Regions from separate parts of the Cyanobium sp. ATX 6E8 genome, predicted to be linked through region 2. Evidence: predicted binding sites of a transcription regulator. Region 2 holds the regulator's gene; the other holds the start of a gene.
What was found. The regulator NtcA, encoded in region 2, controls nitrogen genes in cyanobacteria. The targets are predictions, from matches to a motif close to GTANCNNNNGNTAC.
Positions count from the first base shown of each region.

Region 1: KBY70_RS10920 (P-II family nitrogen regulator) is a predicted target of NtcA. The motif match lies at 6,528-6,541, and genes of this name have one in related genera.

Region 1 covers NZ_JAGQCT010000013.1:34,616-48,689, forward strand. The annotation lists gene KBY70_RS10890 (DEAD/DEAH box helicase) at 1-2,341, shown strand, start outside; gene KBY70_RS10895 (23S rRNA (pseudouridine(1915)-N(3))-methyltransferase RlmH) at 2,364-2,798, shown strand; gene KBY70_RS10900 (YbhB/YbcL family Raf kinase inhibitor-like protein) at 2,928-3,416, shown strand; gene purB (adenylosuccinate lyase) at 3,452-4,747, opposite strand; gene KBY70_RS10910 (hypothetical protein) at 4,817-5,029, opposite strand; gene KBY70_RS10915 (TlyA family RNA methyltransferase) at 5,142-6,065, shown strand; gene KBY70_RS10920 (P-II family nitrogen regulator) at 6,097-6,435, opposite strand; gene queF (preQ(1) synthase) at 6,639-7,064, shown strand; gene KBY70_RS10930 (cytochrome c biogenesis protein ResB) at 7,074-8,384, opposite strand; gene KBY70_RS10935 (cytochrome c biogenesis protein CcdA) at 8,381-9,127, opposite strand; gene KBY70_RS10940 (FtsW/RodA/SpoVE family cell cycle protein) at 9,137-10,288, opposite strand; gene KBY70_RS10945 (phycobilisome linker polypeptide) at 10,510-10,710, opposite strand; gene apcB (allophycocyanin subunit beta) at 10,746-11,234, opposite strand; gene KBY70_RS10955 (allophycocyanin) at 11,277-11,762, opposite strand; gene KBY70_RS10960 (phycobilisome rod-core linker polypeptide) at 12,138-14,074, opposite strand, start outside.
Region 2 covers NZ_JAGQCT010000007.1:23,900-37,973, forward strand. The annotation lists gene KBY70_RS07455 (IctB family putative bicarbonate transporter) at 1-1,011, shown strand, start outside; gene KBY70_RS07460 (BadF/BadG/BcrA/BcrD ATPase family protein) at 1,004-2,005, shown strand; gene glmM (phosphoglucosamine mutase) at 2,002-3,402, opposite strand; gene KBY70_RS07470 (hypothetical protein) at 3,451-3,666, opposite strand; gene KBY70_RS07475 (lytic transglycosylase domain-containing protein) at 3,732-5,717, shown strand; gene KBY70_RS07480 (hypothetical protein) at 5,714-6,187, opposite strand; gene KBY70_RS07485 (NIL domain-containing protein) at 6,187-6,600, opposite strand; gene KBY70_RS07490 (thioredoxin domain-containing protein) at 6,709-7,317, shown strand; gene thyX (FAD-dependent thymidylate synthase) at 7,338-8,063, shown strand; gene dcd (dCTP deaminase) at 8,060-8,653, opposite strand; gene KBY70_RS07505 (cob(I)yrinic acid a,c-diamide adenosyltransferase) at 8,653-9,273, opposite strand; gene ntcA (global nitrogen regulator NtcA) at 9,534-10,274, shown strand; gene KBY70_RS07515 (DUF3084 domain-containing protein) at 10,323-11,540, shown strand; gene KBY70_RS07520 (resolvase) at 11,537-12,001, shown strand; gene KBY70_RS07525 (DUF3146 family protein) at 11,979-12,236, opposite strand; gene pth (aminoacyl-tRNA hydrolase) at 12,241-12,843, opposite strand; gene KBY70_RS07535 (TatA/E family twin arginine-targeting protein translocase) at 12,883-13,182, opposite strand; gene psbH (photosystem II reaction center phosphoprotein PsbH) at 13,218-13,418, opposite strand; gene psbN (photosystem II reaction center protein PsbN) at 13,552-13,704, shown strand; gene KBY70_RS07550 (alpha-mannosidase) at 13,708-14,074, opposite strand, start outside.

The DNA.
Region 1 (14,074 bases), on a different contig from region 2:
CCACTACATGAACGACTCCCAGCGGGGCACCGTGTGGGAGGAATCGATCATTCACTGCCCGCCGCCGGTGCAGCTGGTGGCCCTCTCGGCCACGGTGGCCAATGCCGGCCAGCTCACCGATTGGATCGAGCGGGTGCACGGCCCCACCCGCCTGGTGTTCAGCGACCACCGGCCGGTGCCGCTCGCGTTCAGCTTCTGCAGTGCCAAGGGCCTGCACCCCCTGCTCAACGAGGAGGGCACCGGGCTCCATCCCAACTGCAAGGTGTGGCGGGCCCCCAAGGGCAGCCACCGCAAGGGCCCGAAAACGCCCAAGCCGCCCCAGCCCGAGGCGCCGCCGCTTGGCTTTGTGGTGGCCCAGATGGCCGAGCGCGAGATGCTGCCCGCCATCTATTTCATCTTCAGCCGCCGCGGCTGCGACAAGGGGGTCAAGGAGCTTGGCAAGGCCAATCTGGTGACCCCGGCGGAGCAGGCACGCATCAAGGCCCGGCTCGACGCCTTTGTGGCGGCCACCCCCGAGGCGGTGCGGGAGGGCGGCCACGCCGAGGCGCTGCTGCGGGGCATAGCCGCCCACCATGCCGGCGTGCTGCCGGCGTGGAAGGAACTGATCGAGGAGCTGTTCCAGCAGGGCTTGATCAAGGTGGTGTTCGCCACCGAAACCCTGGCCGCCGGCATCAACATGCCGGCCCGCACCACGGTGATCTCGGCGCTGTCCAAGCGCACTGAGCGGGGCCACCGGGCACTGATGGGCAGTGAATTCCTGCAGATGGCCGGCCGTGCCGGCCGGCGGGGCCTCGACTCCCAGGGTTATGTGGTGACGGTGCAGAGCCGCTTTGAGGGGGTGCGCGAAGCGGGCCAGCTGGCCACCGCGCCTGCCGATCCGCTGGTCAGCCAGTTCACGCCCAGCTACGGCATGGTGCTCAACCTGCTGCAGCGCTACGACCTGGCCAAGGCCAAGGAGCTGGTGGAGCGTAGCTTCGGGCGCTATTTGGCCACCTTGGATCTGGCTGAAGACGAGGCCCGGATCGCCCAGCTGATGCAGCAGCTCGAGGGCCTCGAAGATGGCTCCGGCGAGGTGCCCTGGGACGACTTCGAGGACTACGAGAAACAGCGGGGGCACCTGCGCGAGGAGCGCCGCATCCTGCGGATCCTGCAGCAGCAGGCCGAGGAAACCCTCGCCCATGAGCTCACCCTGGCCCTGCAGTTCGCCAGCGAAGGCACCCTGGTGAGCCTCAAGGCCCCTCAGCTGCGCGGCCGGGTGACACCAGCGGTGATCGTCGAGAAGGTGAAGGGGCCGGGCCAGTTCCCCCTGCTGCTCTGCCTCACCGACGACAACGTATGGCTGCTGCTGCCCTGCGGCGCCGTGGTGGCCCTGCATGCCGAGCTCAGCTGCCTGCAGGTGGGCCAGGTGGAGGCGCCCGAGCTGCGCCATGCCGGCGAGCTGCGCCACGGCGACCAGGCCAGCGGCGGCCTCGCCCTGGCGGTGGCCCACATGGCCAGCCGCCACGACATGGTCACCCCCCAATACGACCTGGCGGGCGAGGTGCAGGCCCACGCTCAGCTGGTGCATGACCTGGAGGAGCAGCTGGAGCTGCATCCGGCCCACCGTTGGGGTGACCGCCGCCAGCTCAAGAAGCACCGCCGGCGCATGGAGGAGCTGCAGCTGGAGATCGACGAGCGCCAGCGGCTGCTGCACTTCCGCTCCAACCGCCACTGGGACACCTTCCTGGCCTTGATCGAGGTGCTGCGCTTCTTCGGGGCCCTGGCGGGGGCCGATGGGCTGGAGCCCACCGTGGTGGGCCGCACCGTGGCGGCCCTGCGCGGCGACAACGAGCTGTGGCTGGGGCTGGCGTTGATGAGTGGCCACCTCGATGAGCTCGATCCGCCCCAGCTGGCGGCGGTGTTTGAGGCGATTTCCACCGAGGTGAATCGGCCGGATCTCTGGTGCGGCTACCCGCAGCCCCCGGCTGCCGAGGAGGCCCTGCACGATCTGCGCGGTCTGCGCCGGGAGCTGGAGCGCCAGCAGGAGCGCGCCAAGGTCACTTTCCCGCTCTGGTGGGAGCCCGAGCTCACCGGCCTGGTGCACGCCTGGGCCAAGGGGGCCAGCTGGAGCGACGTGATCGCCAACACCTCCCTCGACGAAGGCGATGTGGTGCGGATCCTGCGCCGCACGGTGGATCTGCTGGCCCAGGTGCCCTACTGCGAGGCGATCAGTGAGCAGCTGCGCACCAAAGCCCGCGCCGCCCTGAAGGCGATCAACCGCTTCCCGGTGTGCGAGATCGAAGATCTGCTGGCCAGCGGCAATGGCCAGCTCGACCCGGCCACCGAACGCCCCCAGGCCTGAGGTTGGTGGGCAGTAACCCGTGATCAACTCCGCCCGCATCCGCATCATCGCCGTGGGCAAGGTGCGCAAGGGTTGGGTGCAGGAGGGAGTCGCTCTCTACCGCAAGCGCCTGCCAGGACTGGTGATCACGGAGCTCAAGGACTCCACGATGGTCAAGGAAGCTGCGGCGATCACGGCGGCCCTCCAAGCTGATGAACGGCTGGTGGTGCTTACCGAAGAGGGCCGCAGCGTCGATTCGCTCAGCTTCGCCGAGCAGCTGCGCGATTCAGGCTCGGATCGCCTCGCCTTCGTGATCGGCGGCGCCGATGGGCTGGACCCAGGGCTCAAGGCCAGAGCCAGCTGGCGCCTCAGCCTCTCACCGATGACATTCCCCCACGAGCTGGCCCGACTGCTGCTGCTGGAGCAGCTCTATCGCGCCACGTCCATCCTCCAGGGTGGCCCGTATCACAAGGCTTAGTCGCGCGGCTCTGTCGTGATCGTCAGGCAGCGGATGCGTGGCGACCCTGCTGTGATCCCAGCGAGAAGGCGCGGCAACGCTTCGGGATTGGTTGGCACCGGCTCAGGCTGTGGAGGCCGAGACCGAACGATGTCGAGCAGCAACGGCTCCTTCCAGCTCACCTCCCCTGGGTTTGTCGATGGGGGCAGGATTCCTTCGATCCACTGTGCCGATGGCCTGAATCTCTCCCCGCCGCTGCGCTGGCACGGAGCACCGAGCTCCACCGTCAGCTTTGCGCTGGTTCTGGAGGATCCCGATGCGCCGGGGGGCACCTGGGTGCACTGGGTGCTGTTCAACCTCCCGGCTGAGCACCAGGGCCTGCCGGCCGGCCTGGATCGGGCACCCCAGCTTCCCAGTGGCGCCTGCCACGGTGCCTGTTGGGGCGTCGCCGACTTCCATCGCATCGGCTACCAGGGGCCGGAGCCGCCACTGGGGCAGACCCATCGCTACATCTTCAGCCTGTTTGCCCTCGACACCAGCCTGGATCTGGAGCCTGGCATCACGGTGGCACAGCTCCAGCAGGCCATGGCCGGCCATCAGCTGGCTACGGCCCAGCTCACGGGGGTTTACAGCCGCTAGTGCTGCACCCCCTCTGGGGCCCAGCGCTGAGACGCTCAAACCCCCAGCCGCTCCCAGATCACGCCCAGGTTCTCCTGGTGCAGGTCGGTGGAGAAGCAGTCGGCCAGCTGCTCGAGGCTGAGGCGGCTGGTCACCTCACCGTCGGCCTCGAGGTTGGCGCGGAAGTTGCCCCCCTCGGTGTTCCAGGCGGTGTGGGCGTTGCGCTGCACGATCCGGTAGGCATCTTCGCGGTTGATGCCGCTCTCCACCAGGGCCAGCAGCACCCGCTGGCTGAACACCACGCCGCCGTAGACGTTCATGTTGCGGGCCATGTTGTCGGGGTAGACCCCCAGGCCCTTCACCACGTCGGTCATCTCCCGCAGCATGAAGTGCAGGGTGGCCGAGCAGTCGGGCAGCATCATCCGCTCCACCGAGCTGTGGCTGATGTCGCGCTCGTGCCAGAGGGCGCAGTTTTCCAGGGCCGCCACTACGTAGCTGCGCAGCACCCGCGCCAGGCCGCTGATGCGCTCGCTGCGGATCGGGTTGCGTTTGTGGGGCATGGCCGAGCTGCCCTTCTGCCCCTTGGCGAAGTTCTCTTCCACCTCGAGCACATCGGTGCGCTGCAGGTTGCGGATCTCGGTGGAGAAGCGCTCCAGGGCGGCGCCCACCAGGGCGAGCGTTTGCACGTATTCGGCGTGGCGATCGCGGGAGATCACCTGGGTGCTGGCCGTATCCGGCTCCAGGCCGAGCTTGGCGCAGGCGATCGCTTCCACCTGGGGGTCGGTGTTGGCGTAGGTGCCCATGGCACCGCTGATCTGGCCCACGCTCACCACCCGCTCGAGGCGATCCAGCCGGTCGCGGTTGCGCTCCACCTCCGCCAGCCAGCCCGCCACCTTGAAGCCGAAGGTGATCGGCTCGCCGTGGATGGCGTGGGAGCGGCCGATCATCACCGTGCCCTTGTGGGCGCGGGCTAAAGCCCTAAGGGCGTCTGCGAGAGCGTCAAGCTCGGTGCGCAGCAGCTGCACCGAGGCCTTCAGTTGCAGTGCCAGGCCCGTGTCGAGCACATCGGAGCTGGTCATGCCCACGTGGATGTGGCGCCCGGCGTCACCCACGTGCTCGTTCACGTTGGTGAGAAAGGCGATCACGTCGTGCCGCACTTCCGCCTCGATCTCGAGGATGCGCTCGACGCTGAAGCTGGCCTTCTGCTTGATCGTGGCCACGGCCTCGGCGGGCACCCGGCCCAGCTCGCAGTTGGCTTCGGTGGCGGCGATCTCCACATCCAGCCAGCTCTGGAACTTGGCTTCCTCACTCCAGAGGTTGCCCATTTCGGGCAGGGTGTAACGCTCGATCAAGGCCGCGTTTGGCTCACGTCCAGACCAATGTATGGGTGCGTCCCCTGGGGACTGGTTAGGCCGCAGTTGTCAGGCCGCCGCAGTCAGGCGACGGTGCTCCACTTCCCAGTGCACCTGATGTCCCCAAGCCTGCTGGCGCACCCAGCAGCGTCCGCCGCGGCACTGGATCAGTTGGAAGGGAGGCAAATCATGCGGTTGGTTGCGCAGTTTGACGAAGCTGCCGGGGTAGAGCAGCTCCAGCACGTTGTTGGTTTTTTGGGCGCGGTGGATCAAGGTGGCCATCGCTGCCGCTTCGAAGTTGGAATATATCCTCCGCTGAGTTTTGAGCGGGAGACGGGCTTGCTTGGAATGTGTTCCGTTTGCGTTGTGGTTTGATCACAAAAGCGCGAGTGCCATGGCCAGCAAACAACGCCTGGATCTGGAGCTGGTGGCCCGCGGCCTGGCCGCCAGCCGCCAGCAGGCCCAACAGCTGATTCGGGCCGGGAGGGTGCGGCAGGGCGATCGTGTGCTCGACAAGCCGGGCACGGAGGTGTTGCCGGAGGCGGAGCTGCTGGTGCAGCAGCCGCCCCGGTTCGTCTCCCGCGGTGGTGAGAAGTTGCTCGAGGCGCTGGCGCGCTTTCCGCTGCAGGTGGAGGGCCGCGTTTGCCTCGATGGCGGCATCTCTACCGGCGGCTTCAGCGACTGCCTGCTTCAGCACGGCGCCGCGCGCGTCTATGGCATTGATGTGGGTTACGGCCAAACCGCCTGGAGCCTGCGCAGCGATCCCCGAGTGGTGCTGCGCGAGCGCACCAACCTGCGCCACCTCAGCCCCGCAGACCTCTACGGCCCGGAGGACCCTTTGCCCGATCTGGCGGTGGCCGATGTGTCGTTCATCTCCCTGGCCCTGGTGTTGCCGGCCCTGCTGGGCTTGCTCCAGAACGAGGTGCCCGTCGATCTGGTGCTGCTGGTCAAGCCCCAGTTCGAGGTGGGCAAGAGCCGCGTCGGCAAGGGCGGGGTCGTGCGCGATCCCGTCGCCCACTGCGATGCGATTGCGGGGGTGATTGCGGCGGCCGGGGCGTTGGGGCTGAAGGCCTGCGGCCTGGTGGCGTCGCCGATCACCGGGCCCGCCGGCAACCACGAATACCTGTTGTGGCTGCGGCGCTTGGGCGTTGTTCAACACGATGTTGCACAAACCGCAAACCCCCAACAGGCAAACCCCCAACAGGTAAACCCCGAACAGGCAACCCCTGCTCCGCTAGCCACGGCGACCGTGGGCCCCGCCCAGATCAAAGCCCTGGTGGCCAGCACGCTGACCACCAGGGCTCGAGGGGATGGCTGAACGGCGCTGGTGCCGACAAGCTCAGCTCAGATCAGATGGCGCCGCTGTCGCGGTCGCCGGTGCGGATGCGGATCACCGAGTCGATCGTGCTGACGAAGATCTTGCCGTCACCGATTTCGCCGGTACGGGCCGCGTCCTGAACCGCTGAAACCACGGTATCGACTTTGTCGTCGTCGACGACGATTTCCAATTTCAGCTTCTGCAGGAACTCCACGGTGAATTCCGAGCCGCGGTAGCGCTCCACCTGGCCCTTCTGACGGCCAAATCCGCGCACCTCGCTCACGGTCATGCCCACGATCCCCGCGTTCACCAGCGCGATCTTGACGTCCTCGAGCTTGAAGGGACGAATGATGGCCTCAACTTTTTTCATAGGAACAGCTCGGGCTAGATAGAAGTCTCTCAGGAAATCCCTGCCGGTGGGAGGGAATCGCCCCATTAGGCCCGAGCTTTGCGGGGGTCGTCGTAGCGGTTGTTACCGGCGGGGGCGCTCGCGCGGGGCGCCGGAGTGGCTTCCCGGTTCTTTCTAGGATCGCCGTGCACGCCGGGCCTCTGGCCGGGCCGTTTCCCCTTTCCATGTCCTCCAGCTCCGCAGCTCCCGCCAGCCCTGATCGCACCCAAACGCCGCTCTATGGCGAGCGGGCCATCGCCGAGGCGGAGCTGATCTGCTTCGACAATCCCCGGCCCGGACGCCCCTACGAGATTTCGATCGAGCTGCCCGAGTTCACCTGCAAGTGCCCGTTTTCGGGCTACCCCGACTTCGCCGTGCTGCGTCTGCTCTATCAGCCTGGCCCCCGGGTGGTGGAGCTCAAGGCGATCAAGCTCTACGTGAACAGCTACCGCGACCGCTCCATCTCCCATGAGGAGGTGGCCAACCGCATTCTCGACGACCTGGTGGCCGCCACCGATCCCCAGTGGATGCAGCTGGAAGCCGACTTCCATCCCCGCGGCAACGTGCACACCGTGGTGCGGGTCAGCCACGGCACGCGGCTGCCCTGCTGACGGGCCACCTCAGAGCTGGCTCAGGAGCTGGGGTAGTTCGGTGGCAAAGCCGGTGAGGTTGCGGTTGCACAGCCCGGCCACGTGCAATTGGCCCTGCTGGCCCGGTTGCTCCTCGGCGATCGCCCACAGCTGACGGGTGGCCAGCAGGCTGAGGCCTCCACCGGCCAGGGCGATGGCAAAGCCGGCATAAACGAGGGGCACGCCCGGATCCCGCTTCAGCAGGATGCCGCTGGCGGGCAGCACGCTCTCCACCCGGATCGGCAGACCCTTCACCTCCACGGGTTCACCACCGGGGGCGATCTGGCTGAGCAAGCTGCCATCGGCGCCGTACACATCCACTGGCCCCTGCTCACTGCTCAGGCTGAGCAGCACCGGCTCGCTGCCATCGGGCCGGGTTGGCAGCACCAGCCCCCACACCTGCTCGCCCAGCTGAGGGAAGCTCTGCAGCGGCAGTTGCAGCAGCGGACTCTTGCCCAGTTGCACCGTGATCGCCGCCAGGGCCCAGTCGGCCTGATAGAGGGTCACTCCCTGGAAGCGCAGCGGATGGTTGACGCTGATTTGCGCCTGCTTCAGCAGGCTGCCTTCGCTGCCGTCGCCCTCAAGGATGCGCAGCTGGGACGTGAATTGCTCTGGTAGGCCGGCGGGATCCCGTTGGATGGCGAAGCGGTCGAGGGCGAGAGTGAGCCGGCTGCTGCCGCGGCTGTCCATCAGCTCGAGGCTGCGGCCGGGGGCCAGGTATTGCTCGGCCCGCTGACCGCCTACGGCCCCCCAGGCGGCACCCAGCATCAACACCACCATGCCGGCATGGACGAGCATGGGGCCCACCCGGCCCACCACCCCCTTGCGGGCCGCCAGGCGCCCCTCCTGGAGCTGGATCTGCCAACCCTGACGCTGCAGCAGCTGGGCCAGCGTGTCCAGGCTGGAGCTGGGGCTAGGGGTGGGCAGGGTTTCGGCCACGCTCAATTTGCTGAGCTGGCGAGGGGAGCGGTAGTCGATCCAGCGCAGGGCGGCCTGCAGGGCGGGCCACTGGCGGCGCCAACTGCAGAGCAGCAGTGACAGGGCCAGCCAGGCCAGCAGCCCTAGAAACCAGCCGCTGGAATAGACATGGTCGAGCTGCAGGGCCATCACCCCATCGCCGCCCAGCAGGCCCAGCCAGGGTTGGGGGTCGTAAAGCCGGTGATAAAACTCGGCGGTTTCCTGCTGCGGGATGGCCGTGCCAACCCCGCTGGCGACGGCAATCACCAGCAGCAGCACAATCGCCAGGCGCAGATCGGAGATCCAGCCCAGCACCCGGGTGAAGCCTCTGATGGAGCTGGTCATCGCCAGTTGGCCACCAGGGTGAGGGCACCGGTGGTGACCAGCACCACGCCGCTGATCGGTGGCACCCATTGACCCACCCGGCGAAGGCTGAGTAGGTGCGGCAAACTGGCCGCCGCGGTGCCCGCCAGCAGCAGCGGCACGACCTGGCCCGCGCCGAAGCTGGTCAGCAGCAGCATCCCCACCAGGGGTTTGCCGTTTTGGGCTATCCAGGCCAGCAGCACCGCTAACACCGGCGTGGTGCAGGGGGTGGCCGCCAGCCCGAAGGCCAGGCCCGCAGCCATCGGCGCCAGTGGCGCCGGCACGCGGCGACGCCACACCTCCGGATCGGGGCCGGCGGGCAGGGGCAGCTTGAGCAGGCCAAGCAGGTTGAGCCCCATCAGCAGGGCCAGCACCGCCACCACAGTCGGAATCAGGCCAGGAATCTGGCCATAGATGCGGCCCAGCAGCCCACTCACCAAGCCCAGCAGCACCAGGGCCGCCACAATCCCTGCAGTGAAGCTGAGGCTGCGCAGCCAGGGGGTCTGACGCTGGGCCAATGCAGCACTGCCGGTTTCGTTGCTGAAGCCGGCCAGGTAGGCCAGGGTGATTGGCAACAGCGATAGCGAGCAGGGGCCCAGGCTGGTGAGCAGCCCGCCTGCAAACACCACGGCCACGGTGCCGGGTGAGGGGCTGGCCAGGGATTGCTGCAGCAGCGCCTCGCTGGTGCGGGCCCAATCGGCCAGTTGGGGCCCAAGGCTGATCATCTGGTCAGCCTATCGGGCGGCTGCGGTGCGCCGGCGGCGGGGGGTGGAGGCGAGGCCGCCTGCTTCCAGCGAGCAGCGGATCAGCAGGCCGCACACCAGCAGGCTGGCCATCAGCGAGTTGCCGCCGTAGCTGATCAGCGGCAAGGGCAGGCCGGTGGTGGGCATGGCGCCACTGGCCACCGCGATGTTGAGAATCGATTGACCCACCAGCAGGGTGGTGCAGCCGATGGCGATCAGGCGCTGCTGGTTGCTGCGGCAACTCAGAGCTACCCGCAGGCCCACAAAACCAAACAGCAGCAGAAACAGCAGCAGCACCACCGATCCCACAAAGCCAAACTCCTCGGCAAACACAGCGAAGATGAAATCGGTGCTCTGGATCGGCAGGTATTGCAGTTTCTGGGTGGATAGGCCAAAACCCTCCCCCAGAACGCCTCCCGAGCCGATGGCCAACAGGCTCTGCACCAGCTGGTAGCCATCGCCCTGGGCATCGCGCCACGGATCGAGAAACGACGCCACCCGCAGGCGCTGATAGTTGTTCATCAGGATGCTGGCGCTGCCGAGCAGACCCCCGGCACCGGCGGCCCCCAGCAGCAGGGGTAGAGAGAGGCCGCCGGCCAGCGCCATCAGCCAGAGCAGCAGGCCGGAAAGGGCGGCGGTGCTGAGGTTGGGCTGCTTGAGGATCAGCAGAATCAGCGCCCCGAACACCCCAAGCCACAGCAGCTTCTGATCGCCGCCGATGCGCTTCCAGTGGGCAAACAGCGCAGCCCCCTGCAGCACCAGGAAGGGCTTCACCAATTCCGACGGTTGCAGCTGGACGGGACCGACCACCAGCCAGCGGCTCGCCCCATTGACGGTGCTGCCGACCACCAGGGTGGCCGCAATCATGATGATGCCGACCCAGAGCCCCAGGGGGGCGAGGTGCAGCCAGCGCCGCAGGCTGGTGCGTAGGCCGAGCCAGAGCAGGCCCCAGCTGGCCACCATCCAGATGAGCTGGCGCTTGAGATAGAAGGCTCCATCGCCCATTTCCCGTTCCGCCACCCACCAGCTCGCTGAGGTGAGCACCAGCAATCCGATCACGCTCCAGAGCGCCACCATGCCCAGCAGCAGCCGCGCCTCTGCGGGCCACTGGTCCCAGGGCAGGGGCAACAGGCCTCCGCCGATGCTGCGGCTTGGCGAGGCGTTGCTGCTGGTGGTGTGGGTTGCGGTTCGGGCCAAGACAAGGAGTAAGGAGTGCCGGAGCGGCACCATCCTGAGGCCCTATTGAGCCGTGTTTGGGTGGTGGTTGTCGAGCCCCTTCGAGCCAATCGGTACCCAATAAAAAAGCCCAGCGAATGCCGGGCATGTGGGAGTTGTGTGGCCAGACCAGTGGAGCTTGACGAGACTCAGTTGCCGACGTTTTGTTGGCGACGGCCAGTGGCCAGTTCCACCTTGAGGATCTTGCCGCCCTGCTTCATGATTCGCTGCTGCTCAGCGAACCAGCTGTCGTAGGGCACCCATTTCGTGAAATAGGTGTTCTGCAGCTCGCGCTGGGTGCGGCTTTTCTCCGGACAGGGGATGCAGGCCGTGATCTTGAACAGACGCATGGTGGTGATCCTCGGGGTGTGCCGCTGGCAGCGGATCAGTTGCCCAGGCCGGAGCAAATGTAGTCGAAATACACCCCCATTTCACGGCCCGCATCAGGACCCACGAGGGCAGCCGTGGTTTCCTTCATGGCCTGGATCGACTGCACGGTGGCGCCGATGGGCACGCCTAGGGAGTTGTAGGTCTCTTTGAGGCCGTTCAGCACACGCTCATCGAGGATCGAGGTATCCCCCGCCAGCATGGCGTAGGTGGCGTAACGGAGGTAATAATCCAGGTCGCGGATGCAGGCCGCATAGCGACGGGTGGTGTACATGTTGCCGCCGGGACGGGTGATGTCCGAATACAGCAGCGACTTGGCCACGGCCTCTTTGATGATGGCTGAACCGTTGGCGCTGATGGTGGCAGCAGCCCGAACCCGCAGCTCACCGCTGGCGAAGTACTGCTCCAGGCGGCCCATGGCCGAACCGTCGAGGTACAGGCCCTGGACGTCGGCCTGGTTGATGACGTTAGTGATGGCGTCTTGCATGAATCCGGCTTGGGTGGCGGGGAATGGGGAAGGAACGTCGCCTCAGGAGAGGGCGCCGATGACGTAGTCGAAGTAGAAACCGGCTTCTTCAGCGTCAGAGCCCGTGAGCAGGCCCATGGCGGCGTTCTTCATTTCCCGCACGGACTCAGCCATGGCGTCCAGGGGAGTGCCGAGGGAGCGATACATCTCCTTGGCGCCGATGATGCCGATCTCTTCGATGGGCGTCACGTCACCGGCGATGATCCCGTAGGTCACCAGGCGCAGGTAGTAGTCCATGTCGCGAAGGCACGAAGCGGTCATCTCCTCGCCGTAGGCATTGCCGCCAGGGGAGATGACGTCGGGACGCCGCTGGAACAGGGCTCCGCCTGCGGTTTTCACGATGCGCTCGCGGCTCTCGCTAAGAACCTGAGCCACGCGAAGACGACGTTGACCAGCGCCCACGAAGGACTTGATCTGGTCGAGTTCGCCAGGGCTGAGGTAGCGGGCTTCGGCGTCCGCGTTGATGATCGAGTTGGAGACGATGCTCATGCAGTTCTGCCTCGAAACAAGCGGCCGCCTTGACGGAGACCGATATCCGGTGGGTAAGGGAAGGATCGACTCGCGCCGATCGTCGAATCATTCTGCGCTAAGCCCCCGCACAGCCCTTGGCAGCGGTAACAGTTCTTCACGGCGCTTTTGACTCGAAGATCCCTTGGGCTGCAATGGTTTTGGTCGATGTTGTTCATAGCGACCGACCGCAGCAATTGTTCATTATTCAGTGGCGCTGATTGGCGCACTTGTTTCACGGTGTGAATCAAAAGTTGTGGCAATTGATGTTTCTGAAGATGAAAAACCCCCCCCCCCGAAGCAAATTCGGGAGGTGGGAAGGTTCGTTAGTGGCCCCGTTGGCCCCTGCCTGTCGATTCAGATGGGGGCTTTCGGCCGAGGGGTGAGGCCGGCGTTGCCCCCATACAGCTCTGCGGTGCGGTTCACCGTGCTGAGGGGGATGCCATCGGCAGTTGCCAGGCCGCGCAGATAGGGAACGGTGTCCTGGCCAAAGGCTTGGCCATATTCTTCACTGCTCAGCAGGGCATCGACGGCCGCCTGTTGGCCTAGGCTGGCTCGTGTGGCCAGGAATGCACTCACTTCCTGGGGCTGGGCGGCCCGTCCGAGCAAGGCGAGGTAGGCGGCTGACGCTGCCCGAAGCAGCGCCATGCGGTTGAGGCGCTGTTGGAAGAGGTCGCTGCCAGCGATCTGGGTGACCAGTTCGGCCACGGTGAGCTGCTGGTTGCGGAATTGGGATTCCGCATCGCCCAGCCGCTCGGCGGCAAATGGAACCCGGTTGAGCAGTTGCTTGTAGACGCTCTCCAGGGCCTCCTGAACTTGGGTTTCGCTGCTGGTGCGGCCCACCTGCACGGGCCTGCCAACGCTCTGGCGACGGCTGAAGCCCTGGGGGCGGCCCGGTTGAATCGCCTTGGCCATCGCGGCGCCAGGTTGGCTGGCGAGTCCGCTGGTCTGGCCGCTGCCCACGGAGGCCCGCCAATTGCCGCTGATCGGGGTCCGCGTGCTGGGGGTGGAGGGTGGGCTGCCGCCGGGCGTTGAGGTCCAGAACCCTGTTGTGGTGGCTGGGGCTTGGTTCCAGCGCCGGGTCGGGGCTGGTGCTTGGCGAATGCTGCCGGGGCCCGTGGGAATGGCCGTTGCCTGGGCTGCCATCGTTTCCCCACCGGCGATCTGGGCGCTCCATCCACCCATCACCACGCGGGGGCGATCGGCCAGGTTGCGCGACACCGTGTCAGTGGTGGTGCGCAGGGTCTGGGGAGCGGCCACATCAGGGCGTTTGCCCGGGGTGATGTCGGCATAGGCCGCCGCATTGAAGGGCCGGTTGAGGGCTGGCACTTGGCGGGCATTGCGATCGCCGGCGGTGATGAACCGCTCATAAGGAACGGTGTCCTCGCCGAAGCAATCGTTGTATTCCCGGCTGTTCAGCATCTTGTCGACGACGCCGTAGAAGCCCGAGCGGGCGGCGGTGTCGAAGTAGGCGTCGATTTCCCAACGCCCGAAGCTGGGGCGGCCCAGGATGCGGCGGTGCATCACCTCGATCGCTTTGGTGATGTAGAGGCCACTCCAGTAGCGGCGCCGGAAGGCGGTGGAGCGGGCCACCTGACGCACGAATTCGCGCAGGCTGATGTCGCCGTTTTCGAGCTTGATTTCCTCGACTTTGTTGCGTTCACCGGCATAGCCAGCGGTGCCGAGGATCTGCACGTACACCGCGTTGATCACCGCCTGGGTGCTGGCCTCTGTGCCGCGCACGCTGGGCTGACCGCCGCGGCGGGGCACGGAACTGCCGCCGGTGGCGATCTGCTGCAGCCGCACCACCTTCGGGCCCACGCGGCGAGGCATGGCCTTGCGGAACTGGACGCTGTCCATCTGGCCCGGCTGGGCCAAGCCGTTGCCGATCAGGATCCGACGGCTGTCGTAGCCGTAGGGCGCTGGGCGGGTGGCCACCGAAGCGGTGCCAGAGGGGAAGATGGCGCCGTAGTTGAGGGCCAGCGGGTCATTGCCGCCGCCGTAGACGTGCTGGTCGGGGAAGGGCTGGCGGTAGGAGGCGTAGAGGGTGACGTACTGGGGGGCGCCTTCAAACGGTGCGCTGAAGCGGAACAGCTTGCGGTTGGACCCCCAGCCGGCGCTCTCCTGGGCTTCTTCACCCAGATCCCGCAGGTAGGGCACGGTTTCCTCCCCGAACACCCGGGCGTACTCGATGGTGTTGATCAGGGCATCCACGAGGCCGTTGAGCCCCTGGGCGCTGACGATGTCGAAGTAGCGGGTGAACTCCTCGCGGGAGCTGATGCCCCGGCCGAGGA
Region 2 (14,074 bases):
CTGCTGAAGCTGGCGAGCTATCTCGGGGTGTACGCCCTGATGCGCCAGCTGCTGGCAACGGCATCCATCTGGTGGGACCGGATCGTGGCGGCGTTGCTGGCCGGAGAGTTGGTGACCTGCGTGATCGGCATCCGCCAGCTTTACGGCGAAACCGCCGAGCTGGCCCGCTGGGCCGACCCCAACTCCGTGGCCGATGGCACGGTGCGGATCTACAGCACGCTGGAGAACCCCAACCTGCTGGCGGGATACCTGCTGCCGATCCTGCCCCTGGCGCTGGTGGCCCTGCTGCGCTGGCCTGGGGGGGCACGCAAACTGTTTGCCCTCACGGCCCTGGTGCTCGGGGTGGCGGCCCTGGTGCTCACCTACAGCCGCGGCGCCTGGATGGGACTGGTGGCCGAAGCCGCTGTGATCGTGTTGCTGCTCGCCATCCGCGGCACCCGCGCCTGGCCTCCCCTGTGGCGCAAGGTGGTTCCCCTGCTGCTGCTGCTTGGCGGTGCGGCCCTGCTGGTGGTGCTGGTGACCCAGGTGGAGCCGCTGCGGGTGCGGGTGATGAGCCTGGTGGCAGGCCGGCAGGACAGCTCCAACAACTTCCGCATCAATGTGTGGCTGGCGGCGCTGGACATGATCCAGGCCCGCCCTTGGCTGGGGATCGGCCCTGGCAACGACGCCTTCAACCAGATCTATCCGCTCTTTCAGCAACCCAAGTTCAACGCCCTCAGCGCTTACTCCATTCCTCTCGAGCTGGCGGTCGAGGCCGGCATCCCGGGGCTGCTGGCGGGCATCGGCCTGCTGGTGGCGAGCTTGCGCCGCGCCATCAGCCTGTGGCGCAGCGATGGGGTGTTCAGTCTGCCGGCCTTGGCCGTGATCGCCGTGATCGCCGGACTTGGCGTGCAAGGACTCACCGACACGATCTTTTTCCGGCCCGAGGTCCAACTGATCGGTTGGTTCTGCGTGGCCACCCTCGCGGCGGGGGCTGCTACGGAGGCGGGAGCCACTCCTGATCGTGGCTGAACTCCGGTTGATCGCCGGCTTCGATGCCGGCCAGACCCACACCACCTGTCGCCTGAGCGACGCCGACGGCGCTGCGGTGCTGGCGGAAGGGCAGGGGCCCGGGGTGTGTCACCTGGCCGCTCCCGAAGGCCCCGCTCGGTTGCGTTCGGCCCTCCAGGAGAGTTGGGCCCAGGCCTGCAGCCAGCTCGGAACTGCTGGCACAGCGCCAGCGCCCACCCGCCTGCTGGCGGCCGCCATCGGGGCCAGCGGCATCGAGGTGGGCGCTCCGGTGCAAGCTGCCGCCCGCGAGCTGGCGGCCCAAGCCCTGGGGCTGCCCCTGCCGCGGGTGGTGGTCACCGGGGATGAGCGCACGGCCCTGCGCGGCGCCATGGGCCGTCACCGGGGCGGCATCGTGGTGATCAGCGGCACCGGCATGATCGCCGTGGGGCGCAACCCGGCCGGCCTGGAGCACCGCTGCGGCGGCTGGGGCTGGCTGCTCGATGGGGCCGGCTCCGCCATGGACATCGGCCGCGATGGGCTAGCCCTGAGCCTGGAGATGGCGGATGGCCGCCGGCCCGACTCACCCTTGCGCGCCCGGCTGTGGGCCGGGCTGGACGCGCACCCAGACGATCCCCACGCCGCCCAGGCGATCAAGGCCAAGGTGGTGGAACCAAACTTCGGCGCTGCGGGCTTCGCCCGCCTGGCCCCCCTGGTGATGGCCGCCGCCAGCGAGGGTGATGCGGCCGCCGCGGCGGTGGTGGAGCGCTCGGCGCTCGCCCTGGCCCAGATGGTGATCACCATCAGCCAACGCCTGCAGTTGGAGGCGCCGCCGGTGTGGCCCATGGGTGGCGCCCTGGAGCACCTGCCCCTGCTGCGCGCCCGGCTGGCCGCCGCCCTGGAACTTCGCTGCCCCGGCGCCCAGCTGCTGACGCCGGATGGAGATGCCTGCAGCGGCGCCCTCGCCCTGGCCCGCGACTGCCTGGCATCCTCCGCCGCGGATGGGGCCGCAAATTAGGCCGCGTTCAGATGCCGTTCGGCTTCAGCGGCCAGCTGGCTGGCCCAGTGATCCACCAACGGCTGCTCTGCCGCCTCCACCATCACCCGCAACAGCGGTTCGGTGCCGCTGGCCCGCACCAACACCCGGCCTCGGCCCTCCATGGCTGCCTCCGCGGCCTCCACGGCCTGCCGCAGGGGCTCGCACTGCTGCCACTGCTGACGCCGCTGTCGATCGGGCACCGTCACATTAACCAGGGTCTGGGGATAGGGCTGGAAACTGTTGTCCATCCAGTCGGCCAGGCTCTGGCCGGAGCGGTGCAGCAGGGTGGCCACCTGCAGGGCCGTGAGCAGACCGTCACCGCTCATGCCGTGACGGGCCGAAAGGATGTGGCCCGACTGCTCACCGCCCAGGCCCGCCCCCATCTGCTCCATCGCCTGGTGCACGTACTGATCACCCACGGCGGTGCGCTCCAGCACGCCGCCCTTGGCCTGCCAGGCCCTCTCAAAACCGAGATTCGACATCACCGTGGCAACGATGCGATTGGCCGGCAGCTGCCCCTCCGCCAGCAACGACGATCCCCACAGGTAAAGGATCTGGTCGCCATCCACCACCCGGCCCTGGCCGTCCACCGCCAGCATCCGGTCGGCGTCGCCGTCAAAGGCAAAGCCCATCGCGGCGCCCTTTTCAATCACCGCCTGTCGCAGGGGCTCGAGGTGGGTGCTGCCGCAGCCCACGTTGATGCGCTCGCCATCGGGTTGGCCGTGCAGCACCGTGAGCTCAGCTCCGAGGGCGCGGAACACCGCCCCGCCGCAGGCCGTCGCCGAACCCCAGCAGAGGTCGAGCACAATCCGACACCCCTCCAGCCGGCGACCCCTAACGCTGGCCAGCAGGGCGCGTTGGTAGTCGGCCAGCAGATCGTGGCGATCCAGCACGACACCGGTGCCGCTGAAGCCACCCGAAGCACCGGGGCCCCCATCCACACCCTGCAGCCCCGCTTCGATCGCCCGCTGCTGGCCGCGGCTGAGCTTGGCGCCGGAAGCGCCAAACACCTTGATGCCGTTGTCGTGAGGAGGGTTGTGGCTGGCCGACACCATCAGCCCGCCGGCCGCCCCCAGGCGCCTGATCGCACCGGGAATCGCGGGCGTGGGACAGAGGCCAAGGGTCCACACCTCCCGGCCCGCAGCCGTGAGGCCCGCGGTGAGTGCCGCCACCAGCATCGGCCCGCTGCTGCGGGAATCCATGCCGATCAGCACCGGCGCGCCGGCGGGCAGCACCTGATCGCACCAGAAGCCCACCTGCAACGCCAACGCCGGACTCACCTGGCTGCCGACGCGGCCGCGGATGCCATCGGTGCCGAAGCCAGCCACGCCACCCCTCAGGGGATGCCCGACGGGATGGGGAGCCAGCTCGGCCATGGGCAGGTGCCGCGAAGGAGCTCAGGCTACGTGGACTGGCGGGAGCCCTCAACGCCAGCGCCGGGGCCACCAGATCCAGCGCAGCAGCTCCCATACGGCCCACAGCAGCAGCAGTCCCACCACCCAGCCCGGCAGCCAGATCAGCGGCCACCAGGGGCGCAGCAACAGCACCAATCCGGCCGCCGCCAGCACCCGCAACGCCCGCAGCCGCTGCTCGGCGCCAGGCAGGCTGGAGAGATAGGGGGGCAGAGGGGGCAGGCGCACCAGCAAGGCCGGATCCGAACCTCCCCAGAATGCCGAAGAATGCAAAATCCGTGCCGCTGTTGCCCTTGGCTCGCCTCCCCCTGCTGCTGGCCCTCACCTGCCTGGGTAGTGGCGCGGCGCTGGTGGGCGGTCGGGCCCTGCTGAACCAACTCCCGGCACCGGACCCCAACACCCCCACGGCCCATCTGGAGCGCCTGAGCCGGCTCTCCCCCGATCCAGCGCGGCGCCGGGAGGCCAACCTGCTGCTGCTGGGCCGCCAGGGGGAGGACCCGGCGCGCGCGCGCCAGCTGCTGCGCGGCCAGGGCTGGGGCCGCGATGGCCTCGCCGCCCTGGTGCTCAAGCGCGATGCCCTGGCCGCCGAAGCGCTGGCAGACCGCGAAGCCGCCCAGCAGCGCTGGCGGCAACTGCTGCGGCGCTTCCCCCAGACGCCGGCCGCTGCCGATGCGCTCTACGTCCTCGGCCGAGACCAGCCCAGGCTCCGCCAGGAGCTGCTCCAGCGCTTCGCCGCCCATCCAGCGGCCCTAGCGGCTGCGGTGGAGGCGGGCCCGGCCCCAGAGACGCGCCGCGACGGCGCCCTGCACCTGGCCCGCCACGGTGTGCGCTGGCCCGGCGCTGCAGCGCGGCTGCGCCAGGCCTGCCGGCAACCCACTGCCGCCCCCACACCCCAACAGCGCGACCAGCTGGCCGGTGGCCTGGCGCAACTGGGCGATGCGGAAGCCGCCCTGGCCTGCTTGAACGGCAGCCAGCCCGGCCTCGACACCCAGTTGGCACTGGCCAAGGCGTTGCTCAGCGGCGGCAGCGCCCAGCAGGCCCAGGGCCGGCTGCTGCAGCTGGCCCGCTCGGCGCCGGGCTCCCCCCAGGCCCGCGAGGCCGTGGCCCTGCTCAGCGAGCAACCTGGGCCAAGCAGCCTGCAGGCCCTCGCCGCGCTACCCGCCAGCCTGCAGAACACCGCCCCGGTGCAGGCCCGGCGCGCCCTGGACACCCCAGGCACCGAGGCCGTGCTGGCGGTGCTGAAGCGCTGGCCCGCCGATCCGGCCAGCTGGGAGCTGCAGTGGCAACGGGCCCGGCGGGCCCTGCTGGAGCGCCAGTGGGCCACGGCCGAAGCGCTGCTGAGCGCACCGATCGACCGTGCGCTGCCGGTGGGACTGGCGGGCCGCCAGCGCTTTTGGCTGGGCTTCAGCCAATGGCAACAGGGCCAGCGGAGCGAGGCCAAGAGCACCTGGACCCGCCTGCTCCAGCGCCATCCCGAGGGTTACTACGGCTGGCGGGCCGCGGTGCGGCTCGGCCAGGGGGATCTCAGCCTCGATCCACGCCGCAGTCCTGCCCTGGTACGGCCCGGCTGGCAGCCCCTGGCCAGCGGCGATCCCGCCCTCGATCGGCTCTGGCGCCTCGACCAACCCCTGGAGGCCTGGGAGCACTGGCGCACGGGCCGCGTCCTCCCCCCCCGCGCTCCGCGGGAGCTGCTGCTGGAAGGCCGGCTGCGCCGCGCCGTGGGCGACCACTGGATCGGCCTGGGGCAACTGGAGCAGGCCAGCCTGCGGCTTCCCCCAGGTCAGTCCTGCGGGCTGGCGCAGCAACTGGAGCGCAGTTTGCAGACCCCCAGCTTTGTGGCGGAGCTGGAGCGAGCCGCCACGGCCTCGGCCGTGCCAGCAACCCTGTTAGCCGCCGTGGCCAAGCAGGAATCCCGTTTCAGCCCTGGGGTGAGCTCCAGCGCCGGTGCCGTGGGGCTGTTGCAACTGATGCCGGACACCGCAGCCGAACTGGCCGGGGGTCCGCTGGGGCCCGAGGCCCTGCGCGATCCCAGCCGCAATGCCCAGCTCGGCGCCCGTTACCTGAAGCAACTGCTGGGGCAATGGCAGGGCAACCCCGTGCTGATGGCCGCCAGCTACAACGCTGGCCCCGGCGCCGTAGCCGGCTGGGTGAACCCCCAGCTGCAGCAGGACCCCGAGCTTTGGATCGAAGCGATCCCGTATCCCGAAACCCGGCTCTACGTCAAAAAGGTGCTCGGAAATCTGTGGAGCTTCCAGCAACGGCCCACGCCGGGCTGTTAACCGCTGCTGGCCAGCCAGCGGCCCACGCCGGCCCCCGCGAGCACCAGCCCCCCCAGGGCCCCGGCCAGGATCAGGGGTGGAGGCGCCACCCGCACCCGGGCCAGATCCAGGCGGGCCAGCAGCACCGTCGAACCGAGGATCAGCACGTTGGTGAGCACCTTGAGGTGCAGCAGATACAGGCCCCCCACCGTGACGATCAGCAACGTGATCACCAGGCTTATCACCCGGCTGGACGCCATCACGTTGGAGATCCGCTGCAACAGCAGATCGGGCATCGTGCACACCACCACCACCAGCAGGGCGTGGAGGCAATCCAGCGACCAGAACAAACTGGACAACTGCCCCATTCCCGAGGCAGCGGCTCCCTCCAGCGGCTGGCTCCACTGCAGCCCCTCGTAGACGGCGATGGCCGCCAGAACCAGCAGCATTGGTGCCCGCACAGGCAACAGCAGCAGACGCACCAGGGCCATCACGGGGGAGCCAACACCAGGGCAATGGCATCCAGAGGACAACTCGGAATGCACTGTTCACAGACCAGGCAGCGTTGCGCATCGAAGTGCAGCTGCCAAGCGGGCTGACGCAGGCTGAGGGCGCCGCTGGGGCAAACGCTGGAGCACAGGCCGCAATCGACGCAACGGCCGCGGTCGATGGCGATCTGCCCCGGCGCCCGGTTGAGACCCAACCCCTGGCTCTCCAGCCAGGCCTCAGCGGCCGCCAGTTCGTCGATGTCGCCCGAGAGCTCCACCACCATGGTGCCGCTCTGGTTGGGGGCAATCTGAGCCCGCAGGATCTTGGCGGCAACGTCGAAATCCACGGCCAACCGATAGGTGATCGGCAGGTGCACCGCTTCGCGGGGAAAATGCAAGGTGAGGCGCCGTTTCACAGGGGAGGCCGGTGGACGAACAAGGCCGGTTCACCTCAAGCAAAACGCTAGCAAGCACTGGCAAAGTGCAGCCACGCTCCCTCAGTGCGCCCTGCGCAGCCTGCAGCCATGACCAGCCCCTCGCCAAACCCCGGCTTAGGCCCGAGCGAACGCCTGCTGCTGCTGGTGCTGGCCGTGCTGCTGGCGGCTGGCCTGGTGTGGTTTCGGGGTGGCCTGCACCCCGAAGCGCCCCTGGAGCGCCTAGCGCGCCAGTCGCTCGATCTGCCCGTGGCCCTGCGCAACGGCAAGCCGACGGTGGTGGAGTTTTACGCCGACTGGTGTGAGGCCTGCCGCAGCATGGCGCCGGCCATGGAGACGATCGAGGCCCAACACCGGGGGACGCTTGATGTGGTGCTGCTCAACGTCGACAACCCCCGCTGGCAGCCGGAGCTGGAGCGCTTCGACGTCAACGGCATTCCCCAGCTGGAACTGTTCAATGCCGCCGGAACGCCCGTGGGCCGCTCGATCGGGGCCCGCAGCACGGCAGAACTGCAGGCCCTCAGCAGCGCCCTGATTGCCGGCGAACCCCTACCCGCCCTGGCCGGCATGGGCGCCGTCAGCAGCCTCGATGCCACGCCCAACACCACCTCCAACACCAGCGTCGACGTCACAGAGGGCGAAGTCGCTGCAGGCGCGCCAAAGGCTGCCACGATGGCCGGACCCCGCAGCCACGCCTAATTTCCCCCCTGAAATCCGCCATGGATCCCCGTTTCCGCGTCGCCCTGATCGCCGCTACGCCCAACCCCCAGCAGTGCGTGTATGCCGGCATGCACCAGGACTACAGCGAGGGGTTTGTTGTCGCAGACACGGCCAACTGGCCTGACGAAACCAAGGCGGGCGAGATCTGCATCAAGCGGCTACTGGCCGGAGAGCGGGGCCACTACGGCCCCATGGAGCACGCCCAGATCGTGCTCAACGTGGGCTGGTTTCCCCACTCGGTGATGCAGCAGGCGCGCACGCACCGTGTGGGGGTGAGCTTTGACGTGCAGTCGATGCGCTACACGGGCGATCGCATCTGCAAAGCGGCCAACGGCGAGCTGGAGCTGGAGGAGGTGTTTTACCTCCGCCCGGTTGGCAGCTACAGCGACCGGCAGGGCAAGAAATACGCCTACACCCCCGAGCAGCGGGCCGTGGATCTGGATCTCTGCCGGGCGGCGGCGGAGCGCTACCGCGACCTGCTGGCGGCGGGCTTCGCTGAAGAGCACGCGCGCGGCATCCTGCCCTTCGACTACCGCCAGCACTTCGTGGTGAGCTTCACCTTGCGGGCCTTCCTGCACTTCCTCGACCTGCGGGCCAAGCTCGATGCGCAGCAGGAAATCCGCGAGCTCTGCGACCTGATGTGGCCTCACTTACAGGCCTGGACCCCGCAATTTGCCGAGTGGTATGAAAAGAGCCGGCTGCACAAGGCTCGCCTGGCGCCTTAAATGCGGGCGAGGGTGACACGCTCGGGCTGGTGCTGATATTTACCGGCCCGATCTTGATAGGTGGTTTCGCAGGGATCGCCCTCAAAGAAGAGCAACTGGCAGATGCCTTCGTTGGCATAGATCCGGCAATCAGCCCCGGAGGAGTTGCTGAACTCAAGGGTGAGGTGCCCTTCCCAGCTGGCTTCTGCAGGAGTGGTGTTGACGATGATGCCGAGCCGGGCGTAGGTGCTTTTGCCCAGACAGATCACAGTGATATTGGGCGGCACCTTCATCTTCTCCAGCGCCACCCCCAGCCCGTAGGAATGGGCCGGCAGGATGAAATAGGCGCCATCCTCATCCTCATGCAGGGGCGCAGGCTCAAGGTTGGCCGGATTGAACCGCTTGGGGTTCATGATCGTGCCGGGCACGTGCCGGAAGATCAGAAACTCCTTCGCCGACAGGCGCAGGTCGTAGCCATAGGACGAGCAGCCGTAGCTGAGCACCGGTGAGCTGGCGGTGTCGGGATCCAGGTGACGCACCAGGCTCGACTGGAAAGGCTGCAGCATTCCGGCCGCGGCCTGCTCGTTGATCCAGCGATCGTTCTTGAGCATTAGAGACCTCGACGCAGCTGGGTGACCTGGTCGGCCATCGCCATCAGCTCAGCAGCCATGGCCGGACCGGTCAGGATGACATCCAGATGGGCCGGCCGGCGATCGAGGGTGGCCACGACGTCGGCCTTGTCGATGTAGCCCAGCTCCACCGCCAGACCCAGCTCGTCGAGCACCATCAGATCGACAGCGCCACTGAGCAACTGCTCACGGCTGAAGGCCCACACCTGGCGTACCGCCTCCACCGACTCCTGATCCTGGTTGGCGGCCCGCTCCGAGAGGCAGGCGGGCACCCCGGGCCGCAACCACTGCAGACGGCCACAAAGCCAAAGGCTGCTCTCCAGCCCCTGATCCACGCCACCCTTGAGAAACTGGCTCACCAGCACCCGACTGCCCAACCCGGCGGTGCGCAGGGCCTGGCTGAGCACCGCACCGAAACTGCCCCGGAACGGAGCCGTGTGGATTTGGAGCAGACCCTCCTGCTGGGCCACCAAACGCAGCACGGGAGCGGGAGAAACCGCCGCCAGGGGGCGATGGCCTGGGCGCTGGAGAACGTGCTGGACCGCAGGAAAACCCGCTCCGGCTCCTGAGGTCAGACCTGGGACGGGCAAGCTGGCGGTCATGAACACCGAGTCAGGACAAGGGGCAGGACAAACAGGGACGCGACACCCCACCAGGGAAGTCGCGACTGCGGCCCCCGGGGACCTGAATGTAGCGGGATCGGACCGTTCCACAAGCGAATGACACCATCCCTGGTGGAAACATCCGTACTGCTGCGCCCAAAACCAGCCAGGGGCAACAGCAAGGCGACGGTAAATCGTGTGCGTTGCTACAGGGGCACCCCCGGGTGATCCTTAGGGTCCGGCCACTTGCCTAAGCCACGATGGTTGGCGCCACCCACGGATTCAGCCGTACCGCCGCCACCCCATCGACCGGGGCCCCAGGGGTGGTGGCCGGCATGGGCAGCGCTGGCCAGGCCAGTCCCACCCTGCTGGAGGTGATCCGCGGGCTGGCCGGCAGCAGCGTCGAAACGATCGAACGGGGCAAGACGATCTTTTTCCCCGGCGATCCAGCCGAACGGGTGTACCTGCTGCGCCGCGGTGCGGTGCGGCTCTCGCGCGTCTACGAATCCGGCGAAGAAATCACGGTGGCCCTGCTGCGGGAAAACAGCCTGTTTGGGGTGCTGTCCCTGCTCACGGGCCAGCGCTCAGATCGCTTTTATCACGCTGTGGCCTTCACCCGGGTCGAGATGGTGACCGCTCCAGCCACCTCGGTGCGGCGCGCCATCGAGCAGGACGCCAGCGTCGGGTTGCTGCTGCTGCAGGGCCTTTCCTCACGCATCCTGCAAACCGAAACGATGATCGAAACCCTCACCCACCGGGACATGAGCTCGCGGCTGGTGAGCTTTCTCTTGGTGCTCTGCCGCGACTTCGGCGTTCCCAGCAGCGAGGGCATCACCATCGATCTTCGCCTGTCCCACCAGGCCATCGCCGAAGCCATCGGCTCCACGCGCGTCACGATCACCCGCCTGCTGGGGGATCTACGCAACGACGGCCTGGTGCAGATCGACCGCAAGAAAATCACCGTCTTTGACCCGATTGCCCTGGCCAAACGCTTCAGCTGAGCGCTTCGGCTGAGGGGCAGGGATACTGGGGCCCGTTCGCAGACGCATGTGACCGGCTGGCTGCTGATCTTGGCGCTGCTAGCCCTGGGGGGAGTGCTCTCCACCCTGGGTGACCGGCTGGGCAGCCGGGTTGGCAAGGCGCGCCTCAGTCTGTTCAAGCTGAGGCCCCGACGCACCGCCGTGTTGATCACGGTGCTCACCGGCAGCCTGATCAGCGCGATCTCGCTGGGGCTGATGCTGCTGGTGAGTGAGCGCCTGCGCACGGGTCTGTTCGAGCTCGATCGGCTGGAGGATCGTCTGCAGAGCAGCCGCCGCCAGCTGGCCAGCAGTCAGGCCCAACTGGCCACCAGCCAGCAGGAGCTCAACCGGGCCGAACAGGGGAAACGGGATGCGCAACAGCGGTTCGAACAGGCCCAGGCGCGGGCCAATCAGCTGCGTCAGGAACTGGCTCCGCTGGTTGCCCAACGCAACAGCCTGGAGGTGGAACGCACACGGCTCAGCCGTGAGGTTCAAGACCGCGACGCTGACATCCGACGCACCGAAACCGAACTGGCCCAGGTGCGCCGCCGCATTGCCGCAGGCGCCCAAGAACTCAAGGATCTTGAGAGCAACCTGATTGCCCTGCGCCGCGGCGATGTGGTGATCACCAGCGCTCAGACCTTGGCCAGCGCCAAGGTGACCCTGGAGCAGCCCGAGCAGGCCAGCGCCGTGATCACGGCCCTGCTGCAACAAGCCAACCTCTCCGCATTCCGGCGGGTGTTGCCTGGCCAGCAGGTCGACCGCCAGATCCTGCTGGTGCCCAAGAGCGACATCGCCAAATTGGAGGGACTCCTGGCCAAACCCGGCAGCTGGGTGGTGAGCATCCTGTCGGCCGCCAACGTGTTGCGGGGTGAGCGCCAGGTGCTCGCCTTCCCCGACCTCCGCCCAAACCGGGCTGTCGTCAAGGCCGGCGAAGTGCTGGCCAGCACCACCATCGAAGGCGACCTCAGCAGCGTGGAAGCGATCAATCGCCGGCTCAACCTGCTGTTGGCGGCGGCCTATGCCAAGGCCCAACGCCAGGGCACCGCGGCGGAGGGCCTGCAGTTTGATGCGGCCCGTTTGAGCCAACTGGGCCGCGATCTGAGCGAAAGGCCAGCGGGCCAGGTGGCGCAACTGGAAGCCGTGGCCATGCGCGATGCCGACACCCCCGACCCAATTGCGGTGGAGGTGCGCTGGCTGCGACCTGGCGCGCCGGCCGGCGCTGGCCCAGGCCCCCGCCGCCCATGACGGCGGCGGGCTTGATCGCGGGGCTCGATCCAGGCCGCAGCAAATGTGGCCTGGTGCTGGCCGATCTAGCGCAAGCCCGCGTTCTGGAGGCGGCGATCCTGCCCCCGGAGGCGAGCCGGGCCCAGCTCCAGGCCTGGCGACGCCAGGGGCTGACCCGGGTGGTGGTGGGCAACGGCACCAGCAGTGGCACCTGGCGCGGCCCGCTGGCCGCACTGGCCCTGAAGCTGGAGCTGGTCGACGAGCGCGGCAGCACCCTGGCCGCCCGCGATCGCTACTGGGAGCTGTTTCCAGCCAGCGGTTGGTGGCGGCTGCTGCCGGCGGGTCTGCGGCTACCCCGCCGCGACATCGACGACGTGGTGGCCCAGCTGTTGGTGGAGCGACACAGCGGCTTACGGCTGCAGCGGCCCACGCCGGAGGTGCGCCGCAGCCTGCAGGGCCTCAGAAGCGAGCCCGCACCGTGAAGGCGTAGTCGCCACCTGGCTCCAGTTGGTAATCCACCTTGAGCAGATAGCGCAGCAGGGCGTCCTGGATCAGGGCCCGGCCCAACGACGGCTCCACGCTGAGCTCACCGCGATCGAAAGCCCAACGAAACCTCCACTGATAGCCACCGGCGCTCACCTCCCCCTCCAGCACCCGCTGGCTGAAGCTCTGGTGCAGCACCCGCAGCTGGGCCGTGGTGGAGGGAAGGCGCGCCATGGCGTCAGGTTGCCGCGTCTTCCGGCTGGAAACTGTTGAGACGGTTACCGGCCCGCTCCAGCCCGAGGCGCTGGATCAAGCCGATGCCGGCTTCCACCTCGGCCAGCACCGCCGCAAGCAGGGGCTGCTCGGCCGCGCTGAAGCGCCCCAGCACGTGGCCCACGGTGCGGGCGCGGCGTTCAGCCGGGTTTTGGGCCGGAGCACCGATGCCGATGCGCAAACGCGGGAAGCCCTGGGTGCCCAGATGGCTGATCGTGCTGCGCAGGCCGTTATGGCCGCCGGCACTGCCAGAGGCCCGCAAGCGCAGCTTGCCGAGGGGCAGATCCATGTCATCCACCACCACCAGCAGCTGGGACGGCTCCAGACCAAACCAGTCGAGGGCGGCCCGGATCGAGCGCCCGCTGTCGTTCATGTAGGTCTGGGGCATCAACAGCCGCAGGCGTGTCGCCCCCTGGCCCACCTCCGCCAGCAGACCATGCAACTTGGGCTGCTGGCGAAACGCGGTGCCCCCGGCAGCGGCGAGGCGCTCCAGCGCCATAAACCCAACGTTGTGGCGCGTTGCGGCGTATTTGGAGCCTGGATTGCCCAGGCCCACCAGGAGCTGCAACGGCGCAGCCGACGCCGGAGACCCTGAGCTCACTGCAGATCAGGCCGCCGGACGCGCATCCGACGGATCATCAGGCAAGGGCGTCGGATCAAGGACCTGGGCCGTTGGCTCCGGATCGACGCTGGCAGGCGCCGCAGGCGGTAGATCAGCGGATGCCAGATCGGTGGTGGCGATGGCTGAGCGAAATTCCTTTTCGAACTCGGAGGAGGCCGACTGGAACCCTTTGAGGGTGCGCCCCAGAGTTTTCCCCAGCTCTGGTAGACGCTTCGGCCCAAACACCAGCAACCCGATGGCAGCAATCACCGCCAATTCGGGAAGGCCGATGCCGAAGACGTTCATGGGAGAAGGGGTGGGGCGGAGCGAACAGCGCCGGCTCAGCCGAGGCCGTTCCAGTTGACGGTGATGCCCTCGAGCAGGAGCGACTTGTTGTACAGCTGCAGGATGATCAGCAGGAACACCAGGAACAGCACCATGAAGATGCCCATCACGGGTGTGGTGCCCCAGCCGGGAACAACCTTGCCGTACTCCGAATTGAGTGGGCGCAGGATGTCTCCGAGGCGGGTGCGTTGGGCCATGACTTCTGCAGCCTCTCGGGCATGGATTCGCTCTCGTTACTGTAAGGGGCCTGCGTGCCTCAGCGCGCCGGGGCGAAGACAGTTGTGAAGCAACCCGTCACCTGCCCGCCGACCGGCCCGCCGATTTCCCCCTATGGACCCCACCGCCACCACCAGCTCTCCGGCCCTATCCGTGGCCCTCGCCGTTCTGGCAGTGCTGCTGGCCCTGACCGGCTTCGGGGTGTATCAGGCCTTCGGTCCGCCCTCCAAGGGACTCACCGACCCCTTCGACGACCACGACGACTGAGGCTCAATCCCTGGCTGGCCGAATCCGCCAGAACCCCAGGCTCCAGGGCATCAGCAACCAGGGATCCCCTCCAGACGCCTGGGTACGCAACAGCGGTTGATCCAGGCCGTCCAGGCGCTCGAGCAGGTGCCAGGCGCTGCCGAGCTCCAGACGGCGGCGGGCAGGGGAACAGTTCTGCACGGTGAGCACCACGGCTCCGCCCTCTCCTGACGGCCGGCAGCCCAGCAGCAGCAGCCCCTCGCCCAGGGGAGGAAAAGCCTGACGCCGCCCAGGCCGGCCCTGGGCCACCGCCGGACGCAGCCAGAAGGGCTCGCGGAAAGCCACGGCCTGCTGGGGCACCTGGGCGGGGCTCCAGCCGGAGGAGCAGGGC